DNA from 2 places in the Pseudactinotalea sp. genome. Region 2 is predicted to be linked to the other one. Evidence: riboswitches for the same ligand, from Rfam matches in the RefSeq annotation. Region 2 holds a riboswitch; the other holds the start of a gene.
The links. A riboswitch is a leader RNA that binds a small molecule or an ion and turns the genes downstream of it on or off. The one in region 2 is predicted to bind S-adenosylmethionine.
Positions count from the first base shown of each region.

Region 1: linked by a shared signal. The riboswitch ahead of ACOJSN_RS16670 (methylenetetrahydrofolate reductase) and the one ahead of ACOJSN_RS22320 (hypothetical protein) in region 2 are both predicted to bind S-adenosylmethionine.

Region 1 is NZ_JBMDXJ010000364.1:17,053-24,908, forward strand. It holds gene ACOJSN_RS16635 (beta-galactosidase) at 1-251, opposite strand, end outside; gene ACOJSN_RS16640 (LacI family DNA-binding transcriptional regulator) at 430-1,452, shown strand; gene ACOJSN_RS16645 (hypothetical protein) at 1,513-1,734, opposite strand; gene ACOJSN_RS16650 (MBL fold metallo-hydrolase) at 1,924-2,550, opposite strand; gene ACOJSN_RS16655 (S-(hydroxymethyl)mycothiol dehydrogenase) at 2,550-3,635, opposite strand; gene ACOJSN_RS16660 (carbon-nitrogen hydrolase family protein) at 3,933-4,916, shown strand; gene ACOJSN_RS16665 (protein-L-isoaspartate O-methyltransferase family protein) at 4,892-5,524, opposite strand; SAM riboswitch class I at 5,614-5,715, shown strand; gene ACOJSN_RS16670 (methylenetetrahydrofolate reductase) at 5,758-6,696, shown strand; partial or broken gene metE (5-methyltetrahydropteroyltriglutamate--homocysteine S-methyltransferase) at 6,799-7,856, shown strand, end outside.
Region 2 is NZ_JBMDXJ010000494.1:21,157-29,012, reverse strand. It holds gene ACOJSN_RS22340 (hypothetical protein) at 1-780, opposite strand, end outside; gene nadD (nicotinate-nucleotide adenylyltransferase) at 777-1,433, opposite strand; gene ACOJSN_RS22330 (hypothetical protein) at 1,473-1,616, opposite strand; gene ACOJSN_RS22325 (glutamate-5-semialdehyde dehydrogenase) at 1,722-3,014, opposite strand; gene ACOJSN_RS22320 (hypothetical protein) at 3,037-4,053, opposite strand; SAM riboswitch class IV at 4,362-4,475, opposite strand; gene ACOJSN_RS22315 (hypothetical protein) at 4,544-6,355, opposite strand; gene ACOJSN_RS22310 (hypothetical protein) at 6,352-6,837, opposite strand; gene proB (glutamate 5-kinase) at 6,927-7,856, opposite strand, start outside.

The DNA of each region.
Region 1 (7,856 bases), on a different contig from region 2:
GTCCCGAGGTCGATGGCGATGCCGGCCTCGTGGAGAAGCCCGACCACCTCGTCGAGCCGGCTGAAGTCGTAGACGCCCTCGCGTGGCTCGACCTCGGCCCAGTTCCACAGACCGATCGTCACCATCGTGACGCCGGCGGAACGCATCAGCTCGATGTCCTCGCGCCACACGTCGGGGGTCCACTGCTCGGGGTTGTAGTCGCCGCCGTAGGCGACGCGACCGCGCATCCTGGGGTGCGGCCAGCTGGACATGACGCTCCATCGGGTCTCGAGACTCAGTGGTACCTACCTGGGACCGGTCACAGTCTGACTCAGAGACACAGCAAGGCGGAACCTGAGATGGTGATCGTTATGGGACTGTGACCGGACACAGGTCGATCGTGGGACGTGATGATGGACGTCGTCGAGGGAACCGTCCTAGAGTCAGCGCGTGGACCAGCCCAAGCGCCCGACGATCCGTGACGTCGCGGCCGCTGCCGGCGTCTCGCGGGGCACCGTCTCGCGCGCGCTCAACGGCGACAGGTGGGTCTCGCCGGCGGCGATGGCCGCCGTGCAGCGCGCGATCAAGCAGACCGGCTACCGGGTCAACCAGCACGCGCGCAGCCTTGCGACAGGGCGTGCGAACTCGCTGGCGTTCCTGCTGACCGAGCCACAGCAGCTGCTCTTCTCGGACCCGACCTTCGCGCGGCTGCTGCGCGGTGCAGCCGACGCGCTGGCCAAGCAGGGGCAGACGCTCATCATGCTGGTCGCCGGCACGGCGGCCGAGCGTGAGCACGTGATGTCCTACCTCACCGCGGGCCACGTCGACGGCGTGCTGCTGATCTCCTCGCACGAGAACGAACCGTTGGTCGAGCGGCTGCTCGGCGAGCGGATCCCGGTGGTCGCGTGCGGGATCCCGCTCGGGCACGCCCGCGATGTCGCGTGGGTGTCGGTCGACGAGGAGCACGCGGCGCGCACGATGGTGGCGCACCTGCGTGTGTCCGGCCGCTCCCGCATCGCCACGATCGCCGGCCCGCTCGACACCCCCGGTGGGCGCTACCGGCTCGACGGCTACCGCGCCGAGGTCACCGAACTGGGGCTGGGGGAGGAGCTGATCGGTTACGGCGATTACTCGTCGGGCTCGGGTGAGCGGGCGATGGCGGACCTGCTGGAACGGGCACCGGACCTCGATGCCGTGTTCGCCGCGAACGACCTGATGGCAGTCGGGGCGCTCCGGGCGCTGCGAGTGGCGGGGCGGCGGGTGCCCGAGGACGTCGCTGTCGGTGGCTTCGACGACTCCGGCCCGGCGGCCGAGGCCTCGCCGCCGCTCACGACCATGCGCCAGCCCTTCGAGGCGATCAGCGCCGAGATGGTCTCGATGCTCCTCGGCATGGTCGACGGCGGCCGGCCCAAGTTCGTGACGATGCCCGCCGAGCTGGTGGTCCGAGAGAGCACGGACGGTGCAGGCGGGTAGAGGCCCTCTACGACGTACCGCTGGCCGCGCGATGTGCACGCACGCCGCCCTCGAGGGTGCTCACAGATTCAGGGTGGCTCCGCGCATCAGACGCTGGCTCTCCAGATAGCTCAAGGTCGACCGTTCGATGGTGCCGCAACGCTCCGCGACCGCCACGAGAGCGTCCGGAGATCCGGACTGCGGCTCCTCGACCATGACCAGCTCACCCAGCCGCAGCAGATGGAAGGTCGGAACGAGCAGTGCGATGCCGAACAGGGCGATCAGGCCGAACACCACCAGCATGAATCCGGGGTGTGGGAGACGAGCGTCCACACGATGCCACCGATGCCGACGATCAGCATCGGAGCGACATTGAACAGGACGTTCTTCCTGCGCGCGAGTTCAACCGACTCGCGTCCTCCCAGGCGCCCAGATGTGCGGCGGTTGCCATCCCCCTTGCCCGCGAGGTCACGGTGAGGCTGCGCAACAGAATCAGTGACCCCGGTCGATCCACTCCTGCCGGTGCGGAGCCTCGTCGCCGATCCTGGTGTCATCGCCGTGTCCGGTGTGGACCACGGTCTCGGGCGGCAGGCTGAGCAGCCTGTCCGTGATCGAGTCCACGATCGTGGGGAAGTCGGAGTACGAGCGGCCGGTCGCGCCGGGGCCGCCGTTGAACAGCGTGTCCCCGCTGAACACCCGGCCCAGCGCGGGAAGGTAGAAGCACACCGCGCCAGGGCTGTGGCCTGGCGTGTGCAGCACCACCAGCTCCTCGCCGCCCACGGCGAACCGCTGGCCGTTCGTCAGGTCACCATCGGGCGCGCCATCGTGCACCACGTCCCACAGCATCCGGTCCTCGGGGTGCAGCCACACCTCGGACTCAGTGGTGTCCGCGAGCTCACGAGCGGCGCCGATGTGGTCGTCGTGGCCGTGCGTGAGCAGGATCGCGACGACGTCCCGGTCGCCCACCGCAGCCAGGATCGGTGTCGCGTCGTGAGCGGCGTCGATGATGACGCACTCACTCTCGTCGCCGACCACCCACACGTTGTTGTCCACATCCCAGGTCCCGCCGTCGAGCGAGAAGGTGCCCGAGGTGACGATGCGTTCGACTCGAAGGGTCATCAGATCATCACGACCGATCGCAGCACCGCGCCGTCATGCATCTTCGTGAAGGCCGCCTCGACGTCGTCGATCCCGATCTTCTCGGACACGAACGCCTCCAGTGGCAGGCGACCCTGCAGGTCCAGATCGATCAGCATCGGGAAGTCGCGGCTCGGCAGGCAGTCGCCGTACCAGGACGACTTCAGCGAGCCGCCGCGGCCGAACACGTCGAGCAATGGGAGCTCGATCTTCATGGTCGGGTTGGGCACGCCCACCAGCACCACGGTGCCGGCCAGGTCGCGGGCGTAGAAAGCCTGCTCGTAGGTCGTCGGGATGCCGACGGCGTCGATCACCACGTCCGCCCCGTTGCCCTCGGTCAGGGCCTGGATCGCCTCGACCGGGTCGGTGGCGCCCGAGTTGATTGTGTGGGTGGCGCCCATGTCCTTGGCCCACTCGAGCTTCGTGTCGTCGAGGTCGACGGCGATGATCTTCGCCGCGCCCGCGAGTCGCGCGCCCATGATGGCGGCGTCGCCGACGCCGCCGCAGCCGAAGACAGCCACGCTGTCGCCGCGGCCCACGCCGCCGGTGTTGATGGCCGCGCCGATGCCGGCCATCACGCCGCAGCCGAGCAGCCCCGCGACCTCGGGCGCCGCCGCGGAGTCCACTTTGGTGCACTGACCCTGGTGGACCAGGGTCTTCTCGATGAAGGCCCCGATGCCGAGAGCGGGGGAGAGCTCGGTGCCGTCCTCGAGCGTCATCTTCTGTGTGGCGTTGTGCGTGTTGAAGCAGTACCAGGGGCGTCCGCGCAGACAGGCGCGGCACTGGCCGCACACTGCCCTCCAGTTGAGGATCACGTAGTCGCCCACCGCGACATCGGTGACGCCCTCGCCGATCTCCTCGACCACGCCTGCGGCCTCGTGCCCGAGCAGGAAGGGGAACTCGTCGTTGATGCCGCCGTCGCGGTAGTGAAGGTCGGTGTGGCAGACACCGCACGCCTGTACCTTGACGATCACCTCGCCGGGACCCGGGTCCGGCACCACGATCGGCACCACCTCGACCGGGGCATCCTTGGCGCGGGCGATGACGCCCTGGACAGTCTGTGGCATGGCGGCAGCTCCTGTGCTGTCTCGGGAACTCGACAGTCGCCAACCTAGCCGAGAAGCCTGCGCCGCGGTTCGCCGACCGACCACGGGTTGTCGGTGCCATCGGGTACCGTCGCTCATCACGGCGTGTCCTCCGCCGAACCCCGATCGGTCCGTCCCCAGCACGGCCCACCGTCAAACCCCCGTGGTCGGCGATGTCGGGGCAAAGGGACTCCAGTCTCAGGTCGATGGTCAGTCCGTGAACCGAGCGTCTGACGTCGAGATGTCGCTGGGGGACCAGACGCCAGCGCAGGAGTCCGGATGACAGCCAACCGCGCCTTCAAGAAGCGCGTCCGAGCTCGCGCGGCCCAGACCGGCGAGTCCTACACCGCTGCCCTCCGGCACATCCGATCCGAAACAGGAGCGACTGTGCCCACCACCCCACCCGACCTCACCCCGACGCTGCGCCTCGCCGTCGGCCAGACCACGCCGCTCACCGACCCGGGTGACGTCGCCGCGATGCGCGCTCGCGGTGCCGAGATCCGCGATCTCATGCAACGAGCGCACGACGGCGGCGCTCGCCTTCTCCATCTGCCGGAAGCCGCGTTGTGCTTCCCGTCGAAGACGCTCCTCTCGAGCGTTCCCGGCGAGGTCGCCGAGTCCGACTGGACCCGGTTCGCCTGGGACGCTCACGACACGGAGATCCAGGCGATCCGCATCCATGCGGGCCGCCTGGGCCTGTGGACCGTGGTCGGTGCGCCGACCTATCTGCCCGGCCGGCCGCCGTCGGGCAGGCCGCGGCTGAGCACACTCGTGATCGACCCGAGCGGCACGCTCGCAGCCCGCTACGACGAACGGCTGCTCTCGCGCACCAAGCAGACCTACATGTACGAGGCGGGTTCGGCCGGCGTCACGTTCGCCATCCACGGGCTGACCTTCGGGTGCCTCAGCGGTCTCGAAGGCTTGTTCGGGGACGTCTTCAGCGACTACGAGGCCGAGGGCGTCGACTGTGCGCTCTACTCGACCGCCGGGCCCTCGGACCCGGGCGCGGAGGACTCGCTCGCGTCGTCGGCCGTGGTCGCGGCGCGGCAGAACGGCCTCTGGGTCAGCTACGCCGTGCACGCGGACAAGGCTCCCGATGCGCCCGCCGGCATCTCCTCACCCGAGGGCCGTTGGGTGTCTCGCTGCCCCGAGGAGGCGAGACCGGCCGTGACCTTCGCGGACATCCAGCCGCGCCCCGAGGGCGGGCCACGTGAGTGGCGCCGCTCGATGCTGCAGGCTCATCGCAACGGCACGAACCGGTAGCTTCCGTGCTCGGTGACCTCGTCGGCGCCGCCGGCGCGCTCGACGAGTGTCATCGTGCCGCAGACCGGGAGCACCATCCGGGCGTCGTCGGCGAGCTGCTCGAGCAGGTCGGCGGGGATCTCGCGCGCTTCCGCCGACACGAGGATCCTGTTGTACGGTCCGTGCTCGGGGAGCCCGACGGCGTCCGGCCGGGCCTGCTCGATGCTCGCCCAGGGCCATGGGCCCTGGGTGAGATTGGTGGCGCCCCACGCCACGAGATCGGGTTCGATCTCCACGCCCCGCACACGCCCGTGCGGGCCGACCAGCTCGGCGAGCAGCGCCGTCGTCCATCCCGAGCCAGAGCCGACGTCGAGAACGCGCTGACCAGGCTGGACCTCGAGCAGCGCGAGCATGTCGCGCACGGTGCGCGGCTGCGAGCAGGTCTGCTCGTGCCCGATGAGGATCGGGCCGTCGTGGCTGGCGCGCTCCCGTGCACCCTCGGGCAGGAACCACGCGCGAGGAGCGGCACTGAACACGGCGTCGAAGCGGTCGCTCGTTCCCTCTGGTCGCGCACCGACGCTCGCTCCGGTCTCCGCTCCGCTGCGGTCCTCACTCCCTGCTGCGCTCACCTCTCCGAGTCAAACACTCCGCGTCCCACCATGTGGTCCGAATCGTGAGCGCGCGTGACCACGGGGCGGTCATCTCCTAGGGTGGCGGCATCCCATCCAGAGCGGTTGAGAGTCCTGGCTCGTCGACACCGCAGCAACCCCCAGTGGCAGGCCTGCCGAGGGAAGGGTGCTAACGCCAGGATCGATGGAGTTCCCATGGCCACCCCTGTCTGTCCCGTCCGCGAGGACACCCCATGAGCACGGCTAGCCTCTTCTCCGTGCCCGCCGCGAGCCCGACGATCTCGTTCGAGCTGTACCCGCCGCGCACCCCGAAGGGTGCGCAGAGCCTGCCTGCCACCGTGGCGCGGCTCGCATCCGTGCGGCCCGACTTCTTTTCCGTGACCTACGGCGCGAGCGGGCGCACACGCGAGACATCGGGCGCCTTGCTGGCGCACATCATCGAGCGGACCGACGTCGCCCCGATCGCGCACCTCACCTGCGTGGGCGCCTCGGAGGCCGAGCTCGACGAGGTCGTTACCGACCTGATCCGCATCGGGGTGCGTGACTTCCTCGCACTGCGCGGCGACCCGCCCGAGGGCGAGCCCGACTGGCGGCCGCACCCCGAGGGCTTCACCTCTGCGAGCGAGCTGGTGCACCTGCTTCGACGGGTGGAGGCCCGCGAGCTCGCCGGTACCGCCGATACCGCCAGCCCGCTGAGCATCTCGGTGGCCGCCTACCCCGGCGGCAGCTACGACGCCGCGGGTAGTCCCGTGGTCGAGCCCCACACGATCCAGGCGCTGCTGGCCAAGCAGAACGCCGGCGCCGACTACGCCATCACACAGGTCTTCTTCGACCCCGCCTGCTACGGCACGTTCGTGCAGACCGCTCGCGAGGCGGGCGTGCACATCCCGATCGTGCCCGGCATCATCCCGCTGACCGACCCCCGGCGACTCCGCCGGCTGGAGTCGCTCACCGGGGTGCCGGTGCCGCCGACGCTGCTCCAGCACCTCGAGGGCGCTGCTGATCCCGACGATCAGTACGCCCGTGGTCTCGCCGCCGGTGCCGACCTCGTGCACGGCGTGCTCGAAGCCGGCGCCCCCGGCCTGCACGTCTACACCTTCAACTCCTCCGGCCCCGCCCTGGACCTCCTCGCCGCCGCCGGACTCCGCCCGGCGCCCGCCGAGCAGCACTGACTCCCGCGCCCTACGCCCACCGAACCGCCGAACAGGGGGTTTCGTTCGGTATGGGCTGCCTTTCCGCACAGAACACCCTGTTCGACCCCCAGGAGAACCTCCATGTCCCGTCCTTTTCCCGCCGCCACCGTTCTTGGGTACCCCCGGATCGGCCCCCGCCGTGAGCTGAAGCGCGCGGTCGAGGCCTTCTGGGCGGGGCGCACCGACGCCGACGCCCTGCTCGCCACCGCCGCCGACCTTCGCCGCTGCACCCGCACCCGCCTCGCCGAACTCGGGCTGCCCACCGACGACGCCTCGATCCCGAGCGACTTCACCTTCTACGACCAGGTCTGGTCGGTCGCCGCTCAGATCGGCGCGATCCCGGCGCGGTTCTCGCACCTGCGCACCAAGCATGACGGCGCCCTGGGCTCGCTCGATATTGCCGGTCACTTCACCGTGGCCCGCGGCGAGGGTGACCTCGCACCGCTCGAGATGACCAAGTGGTTCGACTCCAACTACCACTACCTCGTGCCCGAGATCGGTCCGGACACCGACTTCCGCCTCGTCGAGCAGGCGAGCGTCCGCTACTTCGCCGAGGCCCTCGCCGACGGCGTGCTCACGCGGCCCGTGCTCGTCGGCCCCGTCACCTTCCTGCTGCTGTCGAAGGCCGCCGACGGCGCACCCGAGGGCTTCGACCCGCTGTCTCGCCTCGACGACGTGGTCGCCGTCTACGCCGAGCTTCTCGCGGCGTTCGCGCAGGCCGGCGCCACCTGGGTGCAGCTCGACGAGCCGGCGCTCGTCTCCGACACCTGGGACACCCCGCGCGAGGAGGTCAAGGCCGCGGTACGCCGTGCCTACTCAGCGCTGACCGCACCGTCGGTGGACGGCGGCCGGCCGGCTCTGTTCGTCGCGGCGCCGTACAACCGGATCGGTTGTGCGATCCGCGATCTCGCCGCCAGCGGCGTCGAAGCGGTCGGGATCGACCTGGTGCGGGGCGAGTCGCCGGACCCGGACGTCGATGGCATCGGCGACGTGACCCTGGTCGCCGGCGTCGTGGACGGGCACAACATCTGGCGCACCGACCTCGACGTCGCGAGCGCGAAGATCGCCGGGCTCGCCGACGTGGGCGCTGCCCGCGTCACGGTCTCCACCTCCACCTCGCTGCTGCACGTCCCGCACAC
Region 2 (7,856 bases):
CTCGGGCTTGTCGGTCTCACCCGCGATCAGCTCATCGAGCGACGGCTCAGCACTCTCACTCCGCTCCCCCGCAGGATGGTCCGCGGCGACCCGCAGCGATCGCCGCGTGCTCGGCAGCGGTCCGGGCGCTGCCACCTCGGTCACGTCGATGCCGCCCTCGCCGTCGACGGCGCTCAGTGCACCGGTCGAGGCCGGGTCGTCCTTGGGCTGCGGCGGCTCGTCACGGACCACCGGCGTCAAACCGGTGCCGTCCTCCGCCAGGCTGCGGATCGCACCGGTGCTGGCGGGCGGCCGCACGACCGGGCGCCGCATCGGCGGCGCCTGCTTCGGCTCGGGCCGGCTGGCTTCAGGCGTACTCGGCTCAGGCTCGGCGGGTTCGGGCTGGGCCGGCTCCGCCTTGACCGACACCCGCTCAGGCGGCGTCGGCACGCCGCGGGCCGGGGTCGGCTCCGCAGCCGAGGTCGCAGACGCCGCCTCCTGGCGTTCGCGGAGCTCGCGCAGCTGACGTCGGGTCAAGCCGGAGGTGTCGGTGATCTCCGACGGCGGTGGCTCACCCGGTCCGTCGGGCCCGGTTGCCGCTGTGGTCGGCTCGGGCGGCGGGTCCGCGATCACCCGCACCTCGCCGGTCTCGTCGATCTCGATCGCGCCGGTCTCCAGCGCCGCCTCCCGGGCGCGGATCTCCCGCCGCGTAAGCGGACGCTGCGCGGCGGCCTCCCGAGCGGCACGCTCGGCCTCGCGGCGGCGCCGACGCGCCCCCACGTTCTGTTCGTCCTCACTCATGCAGCATCACCACCAACCGTGCGGTCACGACCACCGATCGTGAACGTCTCCGGATCACGGTACAGACGGTGCTTGCCGATGTACTGCACCACACCGTCCGGGACGAGGTACCACACCGGCTTGTCCGCGATCACCCGCGCGCGGCAGTCGGTCGAGGAGATCGCCATTGCGGGGATCTCGAGCAGCGAGTACTCCCCTGCCGGCAGCTCCGAGGTGTCCATCTCGTGGTCAGGCCGCGTCACCCCCACGAAGTGGGCGAGGTCCCAGAGCTCGTCGACGTCCTTCCACTGCAAGATCTGGCTGAGCGCGTCGGCACCGGTGATGAAGAACAGCTCGGCCTGCGGCAGCTGGGCTCGCAGCTCCCGCAACGTGTCGATCGTGTAGGTGACTCCGGGTCGGTCGATGTCCACGCGCGACACCGAGAACCGGGGGTTCGACGCCGTGGCGATCACCGACATCAGGTACCGGTGCTCAGCGACCGTGACCTCGCGGTCCGACTTGAACGGTTGCTCGCCGGTGGGGACGAACAGCACCTCGTCGAGCGAGAACACCGAGGCGACCTCGCTGGCCGCCACGAGGTGACCGTGGTGGATGGGGTCGAAGGTGCCACCCATGATCCCGATCCGCGCTGGTGCGGAGGAGGCAGCGATCATCGGGCGGTCACCCCGCTGCCGCAGGGGTGAGGCGTCATGTCAGTGATCGCGGTGCCGCGTGCCGATGCTACGAAAGGCGAACGTGACGATCAGCAGGGCGAGCAGGATGACCAGCGCGACGATGCCGTAGCCGATCGGCATCAGCTCACCAAAGCTCTGACTGCCCTCGGCGGCGAAGCCCACCAGGGAACTCCTCATCAGCGTCAACCTCTTTCGTGTCGGGACCCGAGCATTCTGGCACGACCACCTCAGGGTCCGGGCCGTCCATGGGCTGTGGCGTGGTGCGTGTCAGCTCCGGACGTGGCCGTCACCCTCCACGATCCATGTCGACGTGGTGAGTTCGGCCAGCCCCATCGGACCCCGGGCGTGCAACTTCTGCGTCGAGATCCCGATCTCGGCGCCGAGTCCGAGCTGGCCGCCGTCGGTGAACCGTGTGGAAGCGTTGACCATGATCGCGGCCGAGTCCAGCTCGGTGGTGAACCGCCGAACCGCCGCAGTATCGCGCGTGAGGATCGCTTCCGTGTGGCCCGAGCTGTAGGTCCGGATGTGCTCGAGCGCCTCGTCGAGACTCCCGACCACCCGCACCGCCAGATCCATCGACAGGTACTCGGTGCGCCAGTCCTCCTCGGTCGCCGCGACCACCTCGGCGCCCTCCGGCGCGTGCGCAGCAGCAGCGTCATCGGTGTGCAACACCACACCCGAGGAATGCAGCGCAGCGAGGACAGCAGGCAGCACCTGAGGTGCGGCATCGGCGTGTACCAGAAGCGTCTCCGCCGCGTTGCACACGCCGGTGCGCTGCGTCTTGGAGTTCAGCACGATCGCGACCGCCTGCGCCACGTCGGCGCTCGCGTCCACGTACACGTGGCAGTTCCCCACGCCGGTCTCGATCACCGGCACGGTCGAGGTGCGGACCACGGTCTGGATCAGATCGGCACCACCGCGTGGCACCAGCACATCCACGAGCCCGCGGGCCTGCATCAGCGCCTGCGCACCAGCGCGCCCGTGGGCGTCGATGGAGGTCACGAGGTCGCGTGGCAGCCCGACTCCTTCGAGCGCCTCCTGCAGCACGGCCACGATCGCCTCGTTGGACTCGGCCGCTGCCGAGCCGCCGCGAAGCACGACGGCGTTACCCGACTTCAGCGCCAGGCCCGCTGCGTCCACGGTCACGTTGGGCCGAGCCTCGTAGATCATCCCGACCACGCCCATCGGCACCCTGACCTGGCGCACCGAGAGCCCGTTGGGCAGCCGTTCGCCCCGGATCACCTCTCCGACCGGGTCGGGCAGCGCAGCGAGCTCGCGCAACGCCTCGGAGATCGCATGCACGCGCCCGGCGTCGAGCCGCAACCGGTCCACCAACGACGGCGCCATCCCGCCGGCAGTCTCCCGCTCGCAGTCGATCGCGTTGGCCTCGACGATCTGCGCCTGGTGGGCCAGCAGCGCATCCGCCATCGCGTGCAGCGCGGCGTCCTTCGTGGCACGGGTCGCGGTCGCGAGCGATCGGGCAGCGACCTTGGCGCGACCGGCGACCTCGTGCACCGCCGAGACCACGTCGGACGCCTGGGAAACCTCAGCTGCGGTCATGCCACCAGGCTACCGGCGTCGCTCAGGCCGACACGGCGACGCGACGGCGGGGCGCCGCAGCGCGACGCGCCGAGGCGGGCTCCCGAGGAGCCGTCGCCGCCGGGCGGGCCACGGGCGCGCGCAGACCCCGCGCCGTCAGCTCGTCGAGCACCTCCGTCACCACGGCGAGCACGTCGGTCGGGACTGACGCCGGGATCACAGTGAAGCCGTCGGCGGCACCCGCGTCGACCCACTCCTGCCAGAGGTCGGCGAAGCCGGCCGAGGTGCCAACGAAGCTGAGCAACGAGGCGTCTGCCTCGCGCTCGCTCTCGTTCTCGAGAACAGTGAGGAGATCCGCCCGGGCGCGAGCGCCGTCGTCGTCCGCCGCGAGCACGGTGCTGACGTCCACGAGCACCCGGACGTCGTCGGCGGCACGACCCCACTCCGCCGCGGCCTGCCGGATCGCTGCGCGCGAGGCGATCGCCTCCTCGAGCGTGGCGACCCTGATCCGGGCGATGTCGGCACGCGCGGCCGCGAGCTCGAGGTCGAGCGGCTCGCGCACGGTCACGACCACCTGTGCCGCCTTCGCGTTCACGTCGCGCCCGGTGCGCCGGCTCACGCGCGGAGCGCCGAGGGCGGTGATCACCGCGTCGACCGAACGGGCCGAGAGCGGGCGGGTGCCGCGCTCGACCTGCCAGGCGGCGCGCCCCTCGGTAGCCTTGTGGACGCTGCCCACGGCGCTGGCTACGTGCGCGGCGTCGGTGACGCCGAGCGGGACAGAGGCGGCCACCGTGAGAGCACCGGTGTGGCGGCCGAGCCGGGAGGCGGCCAGTGCCCCGTCGAGCCAGTCGTCCCGGCGGCGGCCGCTACCGAGGCGGAAGCTGGAGTCGAGCGCGATCAGGTCGACCCCGCCCTTGTCGGCGAGCGAGGCGAGGCCGGCGAGCCGGCCCATGATGAAGGCCTCCGACTCGCTGTCGCCGGAACCGGCCCAGGCGCGCGGAGCGCCGGTGCCGGAGAGATCGAGGGCCACGAAGGTGGGACGAATGGATGCAGAAGTCATGAGGGTGCCTTTGTGAGCAGTGGAGATGGACTGCTCGGTAGCCACTCACCGGGTCCTGCCGTGTCACGCGGCGACGTCGGGAGGGTTTCCTACCGAGGGCGGCAACCGAAGGGGCGGTGCTGCGGCGCAGATGCCGGCAGCGAACGGCCCGAGGTGCCTGCTGTGTGCTGGCCGATCGAGAGGATCAGGCCTTCACGCACAGACACATGCACATGCAGGTACCCATGTTCGAACGCGTCGTGCGAGCGAAACCGAGAACCGTGGCCTGTGCCATGTCCGTGCTTCCTTCTTTCTTCCCACTGGCGGGATGCGTGCGCTTGCGCTCACCTGATGGTGAGAGCCAGGTCGTCACCCGGGGCACCCCACCGCATCTGGAGGGTTGCCGGTCAGCAAGCCGGGGCTTGGTGCTGACGCTCAAGACCTGCGTAGAAGGTAGGTCACGGGTAGGTGAGAAGTCAACTACCCGATTCACATGTCGAGACGGTTCGTCTCAGCTCCAGTCCGACATGTACTCACGGGTGGCCTGATCGATCGCGAACGCGTAGGTCCAGTCGAGTCGGCGCTTCGCACCCCAGCCCTGCCAACCGCGCTGGGTCGAGTGCGCAAGGACGTGGATCCCGTCAGGCACCCACGGCATCGTGATCGGTGCGAAGAACGGCACTGCGGAGACCGCCATGCAGAACTGCGTCCATCGGCGTCGCAACGAGCTCAGCTGCCACGGACCGAGCACCACGAGCACGCGCTGGTGATGAATCCGGTGCGCGATCAGGTCGAGCTCCCAGCCGTAGCCCTGGCGGATCTCCCCCGGCGTCGCCGAGAGCACCACCGCACGGGCGGTCTCGGCATAGCGGGTCACGTGCTCCTGCCACTCGTCGTTGCTGAAGCTCGCCCGCGCGGCACCGATCGGCGGCATCTTCGCCCCTGGCGGCGCGATAGCGATCACCGGACCCGTCGCCGACAGCTGCCGCACCATCACCTCCTCGAACCGCACCTTGCGCCGCATCGACAGCACCGCGATCAGGCCGCGGCTGCGCAGCTGCCCCGGCAGCCCCAGCGTGTCCTCGTCGAAGCTGCGCAGGTACAGGTAGTGCGGGCGGGAGTCCTGCGCGAGCGCCTCGTCCAGCGAGGCCGACCGCAGCCGCTGGCCCAGCCCGTCGATCATCGCGATGACGATCAGAGCGGGGATGGCGACGAACATCCCCACCAGTGCCAGGTTCTCGCCCGAGGACTGCACCGCCGCCTGCATGCTCGGCAGCAACGGCAGATCCATGCGACGAACATCGCCGCCGTCGAGTGACGGCCAGCCCACGGACATGTTCCCGTAGATGGCCAGGAGCACGTACGCGAGAACGAGCAGGCCCACCAACGCGTACGACAGCACCGACAGGGTTGTCCCGATCGCTGCCTCGGCGCCCTGACCCGACACGTTGCGCCGCCCTCGCTCGACCACGCTCGGCCGCAGGAACGTGCGGTAGCCGATCAGCACCACGATCACCGGAATGCCTGCCATCAGCGCCAGGCCCCAGAGTGTGGACGTGTCACGGGTTGCGATGGCGGTGAGCCCCACGAGGGCCAGCACAGCGACGATCCACCACACCACCCGTCGGATGCGGCGCAGCCACCGTGCCTTGGCGACCATCCGTGACACGTCGTGGTAGCGCGGAGAGGTCGAGCTGCTGGCGTACCGCGGCCGTACCAGAGCGCTGATCAGCCGGACCGGGACCAGCACGATCGCGACGAAGAACACCGGGACGAGGATCGCGAGGAGGATCGCCTCGGGCGTGAAGCCGGGAGTGTCCACCCCGTCGGCTCCGCCGGGCATACCCTCGATCGCAGCGAGTGCGAGCGCGTCGGTGTCACTCACGCAGGTGTCCTGCCCGGTGCCGGCGCACGTCACGCGCAGGATCCCGAGCGCGCCCTCGTCGCCGGGGCCGTCGGCACCCCAGGCGCGGATCACCTCGTCGTCTGCCCACAGGACGAGCTCACCTTCCTGCGACACGCCACCGACGACCTCGCCCTCGACCGCCAGCCACTCGTACATCCCCGAGGTGGCACGCTCGTTCTCGCACGGCACGGCGAGCAGCGTCATCTCCCGGTCGCCGGAATTCCAGGTCCACTCCGAGGCGGTGCTGCACTCGAGGGCCGCATCGGTCTCCGGGACGTCACGTGAGGTGGTCATCGTCCAGTCCTCGCCCGGATCGAAGGGCGGGTCCCCGGCTGCGGCCGCAGGCGCGGCCGAGGCCATCAGCGCAGCGAGCACCAGTCCCGCCGCCGCGAACAGTCGTCTCGGCGTCGCGTTCATGCGCGCTGCCTCCTCGCACCATCCGGCCACAGCACGTGCACGTCGATCCCCTGCGTCCTCGCATGCGCGACGATCTCCGCCGTGCCGCCGGTCCCTCGCGCCGGCTCTCCGTCCCACACGGCGAGCAGCATGTCGGACCGCGCCAGCATCCGCTGGCCCGCGTCGAGGTAGGCGGCGGGTCCGGGCTCGGCGTGCTCGAGCGTCGTCACCCTCTGCGCCGCCGCGAGCAGCCGGTCGAACTCCGGCTCGAAACCATCGTCGAGGCTCTCGCGGTATCCCTCAGCGGGTAGCACCACCTCGAGCGGGAGACCCAGCTCGACGGCGATGCTCGCCACGAGCTGATCGGCTCCCTCGGCGAGGGAACTGACCAGGCGGACTGCGCCGTCGTCGGCCCATTCCCGCAGCAGGTCGCGGACGCGACTGCGCAGACGCTCGGCTGTCTCCTCGTCGTAGAACCGGTGGCCGGTGACGCCGATGATCATCGACCGCCCCTCCTCCCCTGTCGTGGCTTCGCAGGTGAGAGCGTATTGGACACCTGACGCACGGCAGGCTGCCGACGCCGGCAGCAGCCTCAGCGGCGGGTGAGGACCATGTCGTCGCGGTGCACAAGCTCGCGATCGTTGCCGTCACCGAACCGTTCCCGCAGCTCGGCCGAGGAGCGGCCGAGCCGGGCGGGCAGCTCGTCGGAGGAGTAGGAGACGATGCCGCGCCCGACGACCGCGCCATCGGGGCCGGCGATCTCGATCGGGTCGCCGGCCTCGAACGTGCCCTCGACCGCGACCGCGCCGGCGGCCAGCAGCGACTTCTTCCCGTGCGTGATTGCGCGCACCGCGCCGTCGTCGACCACCACGCGCCCGCGTGTGTCGGCCGCGTGGGCGAGCCACAGCCGTCGTGACGTGACGCGCTTGCCGGCGGGCGAGAACCAGGTACCCACATCCTCACCCGCGAGCGCGGCGCCGAGGGTGTCAGCGCGGGTCAGCACCACCGGCACACCGGCGCCGGAGGCGATCGAGGCGGCGTCGACCTTCGTGACCATCCCGCCGGTCCCCACGTGCGTGCCGCTTGCGGTGATCTCGAGCTCAGCGAGCTGGTCGACGTCGTCGACCACGGCGATCCGTCGCGACCCCGGCCGCGTGGGCGGTGCCGTGTAGAGCGCGTCGACATCAGTGAGCAGCACCATCGCGTCGGCGTGCACGAGATGGCTCACCAGCGCAGCCAGCCGGTCGTTGTCCCCGAACCGGATCTCTCGGGTAGCCACCGCGTCGTTCTCGTTGATGACCGGGACCACACCGAGCTCGAGCTGCCGCGTCAGCGACCGGTGCGCGTTGCGGTAGTGGCCGCGGCGGATCACGTCCTCGGCCGTGAGCAGCACCTGACCCACCCGCAGCCCGTGCGCCGCGAACGCGCGCGTGTAGTGCGCCACCAGCAGTCCCTGCCCCACGCTGGCGGCCGCCTGCTGGGTGGCCAGATCCTTCGGACGCTTCGGCAGCTTCAGCACCGG